DNA from 4 places in the Neobacillus sp. GCM10027624 genome. Region 4 is predicted to be linked to each of the others. Evidence: riboswitches for the same ligand, from Rfam matches in the RefSeq annotation. Region 4 holds a riboswitch; each other region holds the start of a gene.
What was found. A riboswitch is a leader RNA that binds a small molecule or an ion and turns the genes downstream of it on or off. The one in region 4 is predicted to bind S-adenosylmethionine.

Region 1 (3,227 bases), on a different contig from region 4:
ACGAGTAATCTCCGTTCCCCCTAGTTCAATCCTGCCTTGATCCACCTCGATCAGTCCCGATATCGCCTGAAGCAATTCGGATTGACCATTACCTGAAACACCGGCAATTCCGACAATCTCACCCTCAGAAACAGAAAAGGTAATACCATCTAGTAAAGGTTTTTCAGATTTCCCTTGGACCAATATTCCTTGCACCTTAAGAAACTCATTTCCAACTGTTTGTTTCCGATCCTTTAATTGAACGAGATCCCGGCCAACCATCCTTTTCGCTAATTCATCTGCATTCGTATCCGCGATTTGAAACGTTCCTGTCACCTTTCCTCCTCTTAATACCGTTACTCGATCTGCCACTTCCATTACTTCATGCAGCTTGTGCGTAATGAGGATGATACTCTTTCCCTTTTCAGCTAAAAATCGAATCGTCTTCAGCAATTCTTTTACCTCTAAAGGAGTTAACACCGCTGTCGGCTCGTCCAAAATGATGATGTCGGCCCCCTGGTAAAGGACTTTGACAATTTCTATGCGCTGCTGTTCCCCGACAGAACACTCCGACACCTTAACGGTTGGTCTAACAGGAATTCCAAAGTTGTTTGAAACCTCCGAAACCATTTCAGCCGCTTTCTTACGATTAAAAAATCCCGCCTTCTTCGGTTCGCGGCCAATGACAATATTTTCTGTCACCGTTAAATTTGGAATTAACATAAAATGCTGATGAACCATGCCAATGCCATGACTTAGAGCATCTAATGGACTTTTAAAGTGAACGACCTTGCCATCAAGCAAAATGGAGCCGGCACTCGGCTGTTCTAATCCATATAACATGCGCATAAGTGTCGTTTTTCCTGCCCCGTTTTCCCCAACGATGGCATGGACTTCCCCGGGATTTAAGGTAAACGATACATCAGAGTTTGCCTCAAAATTCCCGTAACGCTTTGTCATGTTTTTCATTTCCAATCGAGGCATCCTTTTTTCTCCTTTCAAACCTGTTTTTCATGGTGAAAGGGAAGCTATCTTCTAAAAATCTTTAGATAGCTTCCCTATTTAGCATTAAGCGATTATTTTAACGGGTCTGTTACCGTTACCTTACCGGAAATGATGTCATCTTTAATGGCTTTTACCTTATCGATATTCGCTTGTCCAACAAATGGATTTAGCGGACTCTTGCTTTCTTTTGTTACATACGTTAGCCCGACTCCATCTTCTTTCAAGCCATATGAAACCACTCCTGCTTTATAGGTTCCTTTTGCAAAATCTTTAATGGTTTCATAGGCGGCCGCATCTGTTCCCTTTAATTGAGAAAGAACAACATGCTTTGGATCCACTTCGGTACGGTCAACGTCTTGTCCGGAAGTAAAGAATCCTTTTTCTTTTGCTGCTTCAAATACGCCTAAATCACCAACGGCTGAAGCACCTGCAACAAAATCTGCACCCTTAGAGGCTTGAAGCAGGGCAAGTTCTTTTGCCTTTGCTGGGTCTGTAAAGCTGCCAACATAGTTTACAAGAAATTGCGCTTTGGGATTTGTTGCTTTCAATCCTTCTTGGAAGCCGCCTGTCCATTTCTTCATCAACGGTGCATCGATTGCGACAACCATCCCGACTTTATTCGTTTTAGTCGCAAGACCTGCAGCTGCTCCTAAAAGATAGGCTGCTTCTTGTTCACGGAAGGTTACACTGCGAACGTTTGGTAAATCAACGGTTGTATCAATGATCGCAAATTGTTTTTTTGGATTTTCAGTTGCCACTTTCTTTAAAGCATCTTCTGATTCAAAGGATGAAGTAATGATCAAATCGTAATTTTCCGCTACAGCTGTACGAAGATTTTGTTCAATCGCTGCTTGGTCAGTTGACTCAATGGTTTTTACATCGATGTTAAATTCTTTTCCAGCCTTTTTAGCGCCTTCATCCATTTGTTGGAAGAAAGGGTTAACCCCAATTTTTTCTGGTAAAATTAACGCAACACGCTTCTTTTCTGAACCCTTCTCCTTGCTTTTTGAAGAAGAAGAATTTGCCCCTGAGCAGCCTGCTAACAAAAAGGCAAAAATCGTAACAATTAATGCTAGTTTCTTCATGATGAACCCCCTCATTTATTTTTATAATATAATTTCTTCCTTTTTTAGGAAAAAGCAAAACCATGATTATGTAGAACAAAAAAGCGCCCTTCCCATAAGGAAGAGCGCTTTTTCACCTCGACTCTCCCTTATCTTTCAGAGTAAGCACTCTGCAGGATTTAGCACCTTCTGTTTTAATAAAACAGCGGTTGCCGGGTTTCATAGGGCCTGTCCCTCCACCACTCGTGATAAGGAATTATTTATTTTTTAAAAATAACTTATTTTTACTATATCAATAGTGTTTATGTCTGAATTATTTTAAAGTTTACAACTTTAAACCGAAAAAGTAAATATACTTTTAAAAAAATTTTAAATCTTTTAAATTATCGCTGGCAGACTATCTTAAATATGATTTTTTTGAACCATATCGCCTGCGAAAAACAAATTTCCTTAAATCAACATCTTTTAAATTCCCGTCATAGCATAAAAACAGTAAGGATTGAAATTCCTTATACTGCTGCATGACAAAAAGAGCGAACTCTTTGCGTTCGCTCTTCATTTTCAACTTTACCTCTTCCTTTGAAAGAATGTCGCCTAGCTGGTCCTGATAATAAGCCTTGGTGTCTTCCCATTTCTTCTTGCGATTCACCAAAATATCCCGCCCATATTCTGGTAATTTTTCAATGACAATGTCGATATATCCCTCAGACCACATCAGCATTTTATCTTTCTCTGGAAGATCAAGAACCATTTTTAACAGCTCGGTATCCTCTACATTCTTTCCGCTCGCATATTTTCCGACCCGATTCATCTCATCACCTCTGACTTGATTCTTTAGGTCTTATTTTGCATCAAAACATGAAAGCTTATTTAGATAGCTTTACATCGATCGTTTTTAGCTTGCCATTGCGGTATACCCCAAACTTAACGGTATCTCCTACATTCACTTTCGTATATAAATATTTACGTAATTCGGAAGAGGAGCCAATTTTCGCACCATTCATGGAAACAATGACATCCTTCACTTCCAGCCCAGAACTTGAAGCAGCAGAATGCGGATCCACTTGCGTAATCATTACGCCCTTTTGGACACTGCTAGGCAGATTTTGCCAATAGATTTGCGGAATTTGATCTAAATCTTCAAGACCAATGCCGATATATGGCCGCTCAATTTTTCCA
Region 2 (3,227 bases), on a different contig from region 4:
ATGGTCTCCGGCAGAAAGGAGAAGGAAAGCTGTGGAAATCGCAGCCATACCGGAGGAAAAAGCAAATCCTTTTACTCCGCCTTCTAATTCAGCAATAACATCTTCGAGTGCTTCACGAGTTGGATTTAAACTGCGGCTGTAGTCATACTTCCCGAATTGGTCGATATCATATTGGTGAAAAGTAGAAGCATGCTGAATAGGTACACTTACCGCACCGGTAGCCGGGTCAATTTTATGACGATTATGCAAAAGCAGGGTTTCAAAACAAATGTCTTTATTTTCCATTGATGATCACTCCTTCATGAATATTGGCAAAGGCCTTTTCTAAATCATTAATTAAATCTTCCGCATCTTCAGTTCCAACCGAGAAACGAAGTAAACAGTTATCGACACCTGCGGCAAAACGAACTTCCTCAGGAATATCTGCATGTGTTTGTGTTGCTGGATAAGTAATGAAGCTTTCCGTACCGCCAAGGCTTTCTGCAAAGGTAATCAAAGATAGTCCTTGTAAGAATGGATTCACCCATGATTCTTCTTTTACTCGGAAAGAAAGCATTCCACCTTTCCCAGGGTAAAGGACATCCTTGACATCTTCATGGTTGGAGAGATATTCCACAAGTTGCTTCGCATTTTTCTCGTGCTGCTTCATTCTGAGCGATAATGTTTTCATTCCCCGCATTAACAGCCAGGAATCAAATGGACTCAACACGGCACCGGCACCATTGTGATGGAAGGCAAGGGCTTCACATAATTCTTGTCCTTTTGCAACAACGAGTCCTGCGAGCACATCGTTATGACCGCCTAGATATTTGGTCGCACTGTGAATCACAATATCTGCCCCAAGCAGGATCGGCTGCTGTAAGAGAGGGGTGTAAAATGTATTATCGACAATCAGCAAAATCCCGTGTTTCTTGGCAATTTCAGAAACAGCGGCGATATCTGATTGTTGCATAAGAGGGTTTGTCGGAGTTTCAAGGAAGATGGCCTTTGTTTTAGGGGTAATCTTACTTTCAATCTCACTCGGACAACAGGTATTTACATATTGAGCAGTTAAGCCCCATTTCTTATAACCTTGTTCCAATATGCGATAGGTCCCGCCATAAAGGTCTTCGCTGACTATCCATTCGTCACCGGATTGGAATAAAGAAAGAATTGTCAAGATGGCAGCCATTCCGGAGCTGCAGGCATAGCCTTGATCGCCGCCTTCTAAATCGGCAATTGTTTTTTCAAGCAGCTGGCGTGTTGGGTTTCCGGTACGGATATAGTCAAATCCGGTCGATTGGCCGATTCCTTCGTGACGGAAGGCGGTAGAGAAATATACCGGTGGATTAACGGTTCCTGTTACGGTTTCGCTGCGGTTTCCAATTTGAGCAAGTTTCGTTTCAATTTTGTACATGATGACCACTCCAATTTTTTAAATAAAATAAAAAAGGTCTTCTTTAAGAAGAAGACCTTTGTCAGACGCTCACATATGTCATTCTTCTTATCTCGCAAATTATTAATGGTAATTTGCAGGACTTAGCACCTTTTCAATGAACGAAGCCATTGAAGGTTGCTGAGGTGTCTTAGGGCCATTCCCTCTACCTCTCTTGATAAGAAATTAAATTATTTGGATTATTTATAAAATTTACTACAAATTGTTGATGGTGTCAATTTGTTTTTTAAAAAGTTTCGTAGGCCTTAACTACTAAATTTTCTAAAAATATTTTTTGAAAGTAGTTGACACTAAACATAAGAGATGGTAATTTTAAGATACAAATTTGTTCTTAATAAAGAACTTGAAGAAATACATAATTTAGCCTAGTAAATAGTCTAATCCGCTATGTGAATGGTTTTTGACAATAATAAACTTGGGGGTGTTAGTTATATAGACCCCAATGGATTCCTATGTTCTAGGTGTTCGATTTAGAGAATATATTATATCGGAGTTTTCGATATTGAGGAATATAAATAAAATTTTTAATTTAAGGTTTGGCAGGAGGAAATGATGAGTGCTATTGCTGGTATTTTTCACTTTAACGATGAACCTATTAATCTTGAACATGGCAGGAGAATGATGAAAGAATTAGAAAAATATCCAGCCGATGATGTTCAAATCTGGCATAGTGACAAAGTCTTTCTTGGCTGCCATGCACAGTGGATTACACCGGAATCGATTGGCGAGAAGCTTCCATATTATGATGAGGAAAGAAAGCTGGCGATTACGGCTGATGCGATTATCGATAACCGGGAAGAATTATTTGAAAAACTGCAGATCAAAAAATCAAAACAAAAAGCCATAACTGATAGTGAACTTATTCTGCTTTCTTATGATAAGTGGGGAGAGGATTCACCGAAGTATTTGGTTGGGGATTTTGCTTTTGTTCTTTGGGATGAGAGGGAACAAAAAATATTTGGGGCTAGGGACCCTTCGGGATATAGGACACTTTACTATTTTAGGAATCATTCACGTTTCACCTTCTGCACAACGATCGAACCTTTAATGTCTTTGCCCTATATTGAGAAAAAGTTAAATGAAAATTATTTTGCCGAATTTTTAGCCATTGCTGGAATGTTTGATACGGTCGATGCTCATATGACTCCTTTTAAAAATATAGAACAAATACCTCCATTTCACACAGTATCAATTGTAGAAGGAGCAATTAATCTAATTAGATATGGAACATTTACCCCAAAGGAAAAATTAAAATTAAAGTCAGATGAAGAATATGTAGAGGCATTTCAAGAGGTCTTTCAAAAAGCAGTTAACTGCAGGTTACGAACGTTTCGTGAAATTGGGTCTCAATTAAGTGGTGGACTGGATTCTGGAGCAATTGTAGGGTTTGCTGCAAAAGAATTGCAAAAGGAAAATAAGACATTACATACCTTTAGTTATATCCCTCCAAAGGATTTTGTCGATTTCACACATAAGCAATTAATGCCGGATGAACGGCCGTTTATAAAGAAAACGGTTGAATATGTAGGAGGAATCTCAGATCATTATTATGATTTTGAGGGGAGAAGCTCTTATACAGAAATCGATGAATACCTTGAAGTGATGGAAATGCCATACAAATTTGCAGAGAACTCCTTCTGGTTAAGGGGGATATTTGAGAAGGCGCATGAAAAAGGTGTTGGAATTCTCTTAAATGGTGATAAAGGTAATTCGACGATATCGTGGGGCTCAGCTCTAGATTTTTATGCGATTCTTTTAAAAAGGTTTAAATGGCTGCGTCTATTTCAAGAGA
Region 3 (3,227 bases), on a different contig from region 4:
AACGACAAGGCTTGAGGATGCCTATCAAGCTTGGCAAACTTCAAGTATCGCAAATGAATTGAATTGTCACTGTCCGGCGGTTTCTTGTCTTGGTCCGAATATTTTAGTGAAGAACAGTTATTATAAAGAGATTGATTTTACTAGTTTAGAAGCGAAAATAGCAAAATAGCGATTAGAAAAGGCCGTATGTTTTCACATGCGGCCTATGCTGTATGCTTTAAAAGCTTTGGCTGATAGTGGACAGCAGCAAATAAAATCAACCCACTAATAATAAGTAAGGCGCTTGTACTGATAAATACGGCGGAATATCCAAAAGTTCCGGAAATAAAACCACCGAGCATCGGTCCGATAATATTTCCGAAAAAACGAAAACTTGTATTATAACCAAGCACCTCTCCTTGCATTGCAATCGGTGCTTCCTGCCGGATATAAGCAATTCGAGTTGGAACCACGCCGCCGATTAAAACGCCAAGAACAAAACGGATGATAACCAGCTGCCAAAACTGTGTGACAGCGGCCCCTGGTAAATAGATTAGTCCCGCCGCCAAGAGTAGGGTAATTAAGATTTTCGTATAGCCGTACTTGTCCGAGATTTTCCCCCATCGTTTCGTCATCATCAAGTTTCCCAGGCCAGCTGCGGAGAAAGCAATTCCAGAATAAAATGCCACATTTGTTTTTCCGTGCAGGTCACTGACAAATAAAGAAAGAATCGGCTGAACACTAAAATGAGCAATCTGTTCAAGAGATGAAAGTAAAATAACCGTTAAAAAAACAGGGTTTTTTATGATATGCATTAAAACCTCTTTACTTGAGTAATGAGATTTCGTGCTTTTGTTGGCTTCAATGCGGAACTCTTTGGTGAATATAACCAAAAAGGCTGAAATGAAAATGGAAATAGATGTCCATTTAAAAGAGGTTGCATAGCCGAGTGAATCCGCTAAAACACCCCCAAGCATAGGACCCAATAAGGAACCGGTAATACTGCCTGTCTGAAGTGTCCCCAATACTCTTCCAGCAATATTTTTCGGTGTCTGAGTAGAAATGTATGCCTGAGACATGGAAATAAAACCAGAGAAAAACCCCATAAAGAAGCGGAGCATAAATAATTGAAAAACAGTGTGGGCAAACCCCATTAGTAAAATGGAGGTTCCCATTCCTACTCCGGAATAAATGAGAATTTTTTTTCTGCCAAACCGGTCGCCAACTTTTCCCCAAATAGGTGAGAAGATAAAAGCGGACACAAAGGTGATACCGAACGTTAATCCAGCCCAGTGCTGAACATATTTTTCTGAAAAGTTCCCCATCGACTCAATATATAGTGAAATAAAAGGCAGCACCATCGTCATGCTGCCGCCAACAAAAAAGTTGGCAAACCACATGATCCTTAGGTTTCGCTTTGCACTTTCCTGTTGATACACGATAATTAGCACTTCTTTCTAAAAATATTTCGTTTATCTAAATATTATAGTGCCGAATTTAATTTTATTACAATTAAAGTTTCATTAGAAATAGTTAAAGTTATTCTATTAAAAATATTCAAAACACTATTGACAATTTGATAATAGGAGTTAAAATAAGTTTATTATAAAAACTAGATTCATATAATATTGCGTTCTCTTATCAAGAGTGGCAGAGGGACTGGCCCTATGATGCCCAGCAACCGTTCCTAATCGGAATTGGTGCTAAATCCTGCAAAACAATTAGTTGTTTTGAGAGATAAGAGAGGAGAAATCCCTTTTACTAGTGATTTTAAACCTCTCTTTTCAGAGAGGTTTTTTATTTTTCAGAAAAAGGGACCCTCCAACTTGGTATAGGACAGCAATAGAAAAAAGGGGGAGCATGAAAGATGGGGGAAAATCTATTAAAAAGTACACTCGTTTCAGCACTAGCCGCTACACTGCTTTTAACAGGCTGTGCTTCCGGGGGTACAACAAAACAAGCAAGCGGAGACAAAAATGTTTCATTAAAAGGCGTACCAGCTGCATATGCCAAGGGAAATCATTTTAAAATTAAGGTCATCCGTAAAATCGGTGGAGACGATCATACAGCACAATTTTTAGCTGGTGCCAAGCAAGAAGGGGAAGCACTTGGCTTCCAAGTCGATGTATTTACGGCTAATGGAGATACTGCAAAATTCCATGATGCGATTAACCAAGCATTGGATCAAAACTATGATGGTTACATTATTTCGCATGGAGATGATGATGCAACCGTCAATGATGTGAAGAAGATTGTTGAAAAAGGGAAAAGCGTTGTTACCTTCGACTCAAATCCAAAACTAGCGGATGTGGATGGTGTCACGTTAACTTCTCAAGATGATGAAAAGCTAGCGCAATTAACCCTTAATCAATTAGTAAAAGATACAAACGGAAAAGCTAATATTGCATATCTTTGGGTAGACGGATTCCCGGCAATGGTAAGAAGAAATAAGATTTATCAAGATGTTCTTAAGAAAAATCCTGGTATCAAAGAGGTTGACCGCTTTGGAGTAGCCGCTGCTGATACAAGTGTCCAAACGCAAAATGCAGTTGCCGCGATGCTTAATAAATATCCAAAAGGCAAATTAGATGCGATTTTTGCTACATGGGATGCATTCGCAATCGGTGCCGCACGTGCCTTGAAAGAAGCAGGCCGTGAAGAAGTAAAAATCTATGGAATTGATGTTTCCAATTCCGATTTACAAGAAATTCAGCGCCAAGGTAGTGCTTGGAAGTCTACGGCTGCCGTTGATCCTAAATTGATTGGTGCCGTTGATATGAGAATACTAGCAAAGAAACTAGCAAAAGAAGAAACTCCAAAATCATATGACCTTGAAGCGTCGCTTGTATCTCAAAGTGATTTGCAAAAGTCTAAACAGCCGGTTAATATGGTCAATCTAGCAGATATAATACCGGGATGGGGTCAATCTACTGCATTTGAAGAGGATTGGATGAAGACTCTAAAAGATCATTATAAGAAATAAAGCAGTTCTGGTTACACTCTCTTTTTCAGTTGATGAAGAGAGTGTTTTCTTGAAAGGGGGATAACACGTTGGAAAAGACAACATTAGAAATGAGCAACATATCAATTGAGTTCCCTGGGGTAAAAGCGTTAAATCATGTTCATTTTTCAATGGAAACCGGAAAAGTACATGCTTTGATTGGGGCGAATGGTGCCGGTAAATCCACATTAATGAAGGTGCTTTCCGGTGCTTACGGCCACTATTCAGGTGAAATTGCGATGAATGG
Region 4 (3,227 bases):
CTAAGCCGCCCCAAAGAATGGCATCACCAGTGGACATCAATTTTGCAGCTACGAGCGGGCCTACCGCATTCGCCACATTGTTCATTCCAGCTGAAAAAGCTTCAAACAATCCCATAAAGACAACTAGAATCGCTAAAAACGGTCCTGCTTTCGGCTTTTCAATCAATCGTTTGATAAACTTTATTTTTAAAATGGTTGCCGCGAGAATGGCAATCACAAAGGCAGCAAACGGTGTAAGCAGCCAGAACATCGCAATCCAGATGAACTTGCCGACAAATACGGATTGGTAAACCACCCCGGCTCCAACCACTGCCCCAACTGCAACTTCACTGGTCGAAAGCGGTATGCCAAATATATTGGCTAAAAACAGTGATAACGCCGCTGATGCTAAAACAATTAACGCAATCGCAACAGTAAAAGTGCTGCTAGGAACAATTCCACCGCCAATTGTTTTTACTACTTCACCGCCGCCTAGCCATGCACCGAAAAAAACGGCAATGGCGCAAAGAAATAGTGCGACCCGCTTTTTTACTACTCCTGCCCCGTATGAAATTCCCATTGAGGCAGCTGCACCGCTAGCTCCAATATTTACTGCAAAAAATAAACCGATGGTAATGGCAATGATTGTAAGCATCAGGATGACCTCCCTTCTCCCGGATTAAAGTTCAACTTACTTTGTGTGCAAACCACACTCAGTTTTCCCACTTCCGGACCATCTCCCTGCACGGGAATCTCCATCTGCCGCAACCGGTTGTGTACAAGGGAAACATCCAATACTTGGATAGTTTTGATCATGCAATTGATTATACGGAAGATCTTTTTCACGGATGTACGCCCAAACCTCATCCCACGTCCAGTGAATGAGCGGGCAGATTTTAATATTTTCAAATTTTTCATCCTTATTAAGGAATTGTGTATCCTTGCGCGTTGGAGATTGTTCCCGGCGAAGTCCCGAGATCCAAGCTTCTTTCGTCGTTAAGGTCTCTCTTAACGGAATCACTTTTCTAATTTGGCAGCAAAGATTCGGGTCTTTCTTCCATAGCGCCGACCCATACTGCTCTCTTTGTTCATCTAGATTCAAGGCTGGCTGCTTCCGCTCTATTCTTAGAGAAGGAAAGCGGGCTTCAATTTTATCAATGACATCATAGGTTTCCGGAAAATGCAGGCCTGTATCTAAAAAAACAATATGGGCATCCGGTTTTACCTGCTGAATCAGGTCAATTAATACAATTGCTTCTGCACCGAAGCTTGAGGCATAGACGATTTTGTCTTCGGAATAATTTTGGTAAGCCCACTCTAAGACAGCACGGGCCCCTTTTGTTTCATCCTCTGTTTGAAAGTTGCCTGAGATCTGATTCCAGTTTTCATAGGTCACAGCTTTTGTCATCTTGGGAAAACTCCTTCCTTTAAAAAACAATTTTTCACTTAGCTCCGCCTTTTTCTTTTTAAAAAAGGCAGTCTGCCACCGGTTAAAGTGAAGACTGCCTCTAGTTTTTCTAGTCAGCGTTTCTTATTGGTTTGTAGACGAACCTTTTCGTTTTTCTCTATTTGCACTACTTTTCCATCCTGGACAACAAGTGTGATTGATCCGAAATTCAATGTTTCAAGCATTTTCTCAAGATGTGAAGTAATTTCTTCCCACTCAGATGGTTTCAGCTGATTCGCCGCCTTTCAAAAAACGCCCTCCCCATTTGGAAAAGGCGTTCATACTTCTGTGTAACACCTTATCTTTCAAAATGGATTCCATTTTGCAGGAATTGGCACCTTTCTTTTGTAGGTTGCCGGGCTTCAACGGGCCAGTCCCTCAGCCGCTCTAGATAAGCGATTTATTTAATTTATATTTTATATCCTACCATACCTATAGGATTTGTCAATAATCCGTTTAAAAAATTCTTAAAATTCTGTTTCGCAATTTTTAAGATTACGATTTTAATTGATTCTGTTTCAATCAATCGTGGAAATTCGTCCCGTCCGTTGTCGCTTTGATAATTTCCGCACGAATGACAAAGTCACCAAAATGCTCCCCATCATGGCGCTCTTTCGCATAACGGGAAAGAAGCATACGAAGCTCGCTCAGAATTTCCGCTTCGCCAATGTTTTCACGGTACATTTTGTTTAGACGGCTTCCATCAAAAGCAGCACCAAGATACAAATTATATTTCCCGACGGCTTTTCCGATTAAGGCTATTTCAGCAAGTGCCGGTCTGGCACATCCATTCGGACAGCCGGTCATTCGAAGCGTAATTTCTTCGTCGCGAAGGCCGTTTTCATCAACAATCTCTTCGATTTTATCAATTAGTCCCGGTAAGTAGCGCTCACTTTCCGCCATTGCCAAGCCGCAGGTTGGCAGAGCCACACATGCCATGGAGTTACGGCGAAGCGCTGATTGATTATGGCCATCAGTTAATCCGTATTGATCCATTAGTTCGGAAATCTTTTTCTTATTCTGGCTGGATACATTGGCAATCACTAAGTTTTGATTTGGTGTCAAACGGAAATCTCCAGTATGAACTTTGGCGATTTCTTGTAAGCCAGTTTTTAACTTGTAATTAGGGAAGTCTGCCACCCGGCCATTTTGGACAAACAGGGTGAAATGCCAATTGCCGCCAACACCTTCTACCCATCCATAACGGTCGCCATTATGATCAAAATGGTAGTGTTTTGCTTCATCCAGCTTCCAGCCAAGGCGGTTTTCCAATTCTTCCTTAACCGTTTCTAAACCAAGGCGGTCCACTGTGTATTTAAAGCGGGCATTTTTTCGGATAGAACGGTTACCGTAATCGCGCTGAATCGTAATTGTTTTTTCCGCTAGCTCGACAATTTTATCCGGTGTCACGAAACCAATCACTTTTGCTACCTGTGGATAGGTCGCTTTGTCACCATGAGTACTGCCCATACCACCACCGATTGCCACGTTAAAACCAGCTAGTTTTCCGTCCTCAACAACCGCAATTAATCCTAGGTCTTGCGAAAAGACGTCAATATCATTTGAAGGTGGAACGGCAATTCCGATTTTAAACTTACGAGGCAAATATGTTAGTCCATATAATGGTTCAACCTCTTCTTCCACTTCCGGCGTACCGGCCACTCTTTCTTCATCGAGCCAGATTTCATGATAAGCCCGTGTACGCGGCAATAAATAATCACTCAAATATTTAGCCCATTCATACACTTCCGCATGAATCTCGGATTGATACGGATTCGGATTACACATTACGTTCCTGTTC

Region 1: another riboswitch for S-adenosylmethionine. It lies ahead of ACFQZ9_RS24285 (BMP family protein); the one in region 4 lies ahead of ACFQZ9_RS20930 (YezD family protein).
Region 2: another riboswitch for S-adenosylmethionine. It lies ahead of ACFQZ9_RS30270 (methionine biosynthesis PLP-dependent protein); the one in region 4 lies ahead of ACFQZ9_RS20930 (YezD family protein).
Region 3: another riboswitch for S-adenosylmethionine. It lies ahead of ACFQZ9_RS22295 (sugar ABC transporter substrate-binding protein); the one in region 4 lies ahead of ACFQZ9_RS20930 (YezD family protein).

Annotation. Positions count from the first base shown of each region.
Region 1 is NZ_JBHTHD010000014.1:84,367-87,593, reverse strand. Features, by position in the region: gene ACFQZ9_RS24290 (ABC transporter ATP-binding protein) at 1-963, opposite strand, end outside; gene ACFQZ9_RS24285 (BMP family protein) at 1,056-2,069, opposite strand; SAM riboswitch class I at 2,195-2,303, opposite strand; gene ACFQZ9_RS24280 (hypothetical protein) at 2,446-2,859, opposite strand; gene ACFQZ9_RS24275 (S1C family serine protease) at 2,915-3,227, opposite strand, start outside.
Region 2 is NZ_JBHTHD010000033.1:142,884-146,110, reverse strand. Features, by position in the region: gene metC (cystathionine beta-lyase) at 1-285, opposite strand, end outside; gene ACFQZ9_RS30270 (methionine biosynthesis PLP-dependent protein) at 275-1,396, opposite strand; SAM riboswitch class I at 1,481-1,599, opposite strand; gene ACFQZ9_RS30265 (asparagine synthase-related protein) at 1,988-3,227, shown strand, end outside.
Region 3 is NZ_JBHTHD010000013.1:259,347-262,573, forward strand. Features, by position in the region: gene yfkAB (radical SAM/CxCxxxxC motif protein YfkAB) at 1-169, shown strand, start outside; gene ACFQZ9_RS22290 (MFS transporter) at 204-1,379, opposite strand; SAM riboswitch class I at 1,615-1,723, shown strand; gene ACFQZ9_RS22295 (sugar ABC transporter substrate-binding protein) at 1,847-2,962, shown strand; gene ACFQZ9_RS22300 (sugar ABC transporter ATP-binding protein) at 3,052-3,227, shown strand, end outside.
Region 4 is NZ_JBHTHD010000012.1:19,496-22,722, reverse strand. Features, by position in the region: gene cysP (inorganic phosphate transporter) at 1-634, opposite strand, end outside; gene ACFQZ9_RS20935 (phosphoadenylyl-sulfate reductase) at 671-1,387, opposite strand; gene ACFQZ9_RS20930 (YezD family protein) at 1,501-1,632, opposite strand; SAM riboswitch class I at 1,722-1,824, opposite strand; gene cysI (assimilatory sulfite reductase (NADPH) hemoprotein subunit) at 1,949-3,227, opposite strand, start outside.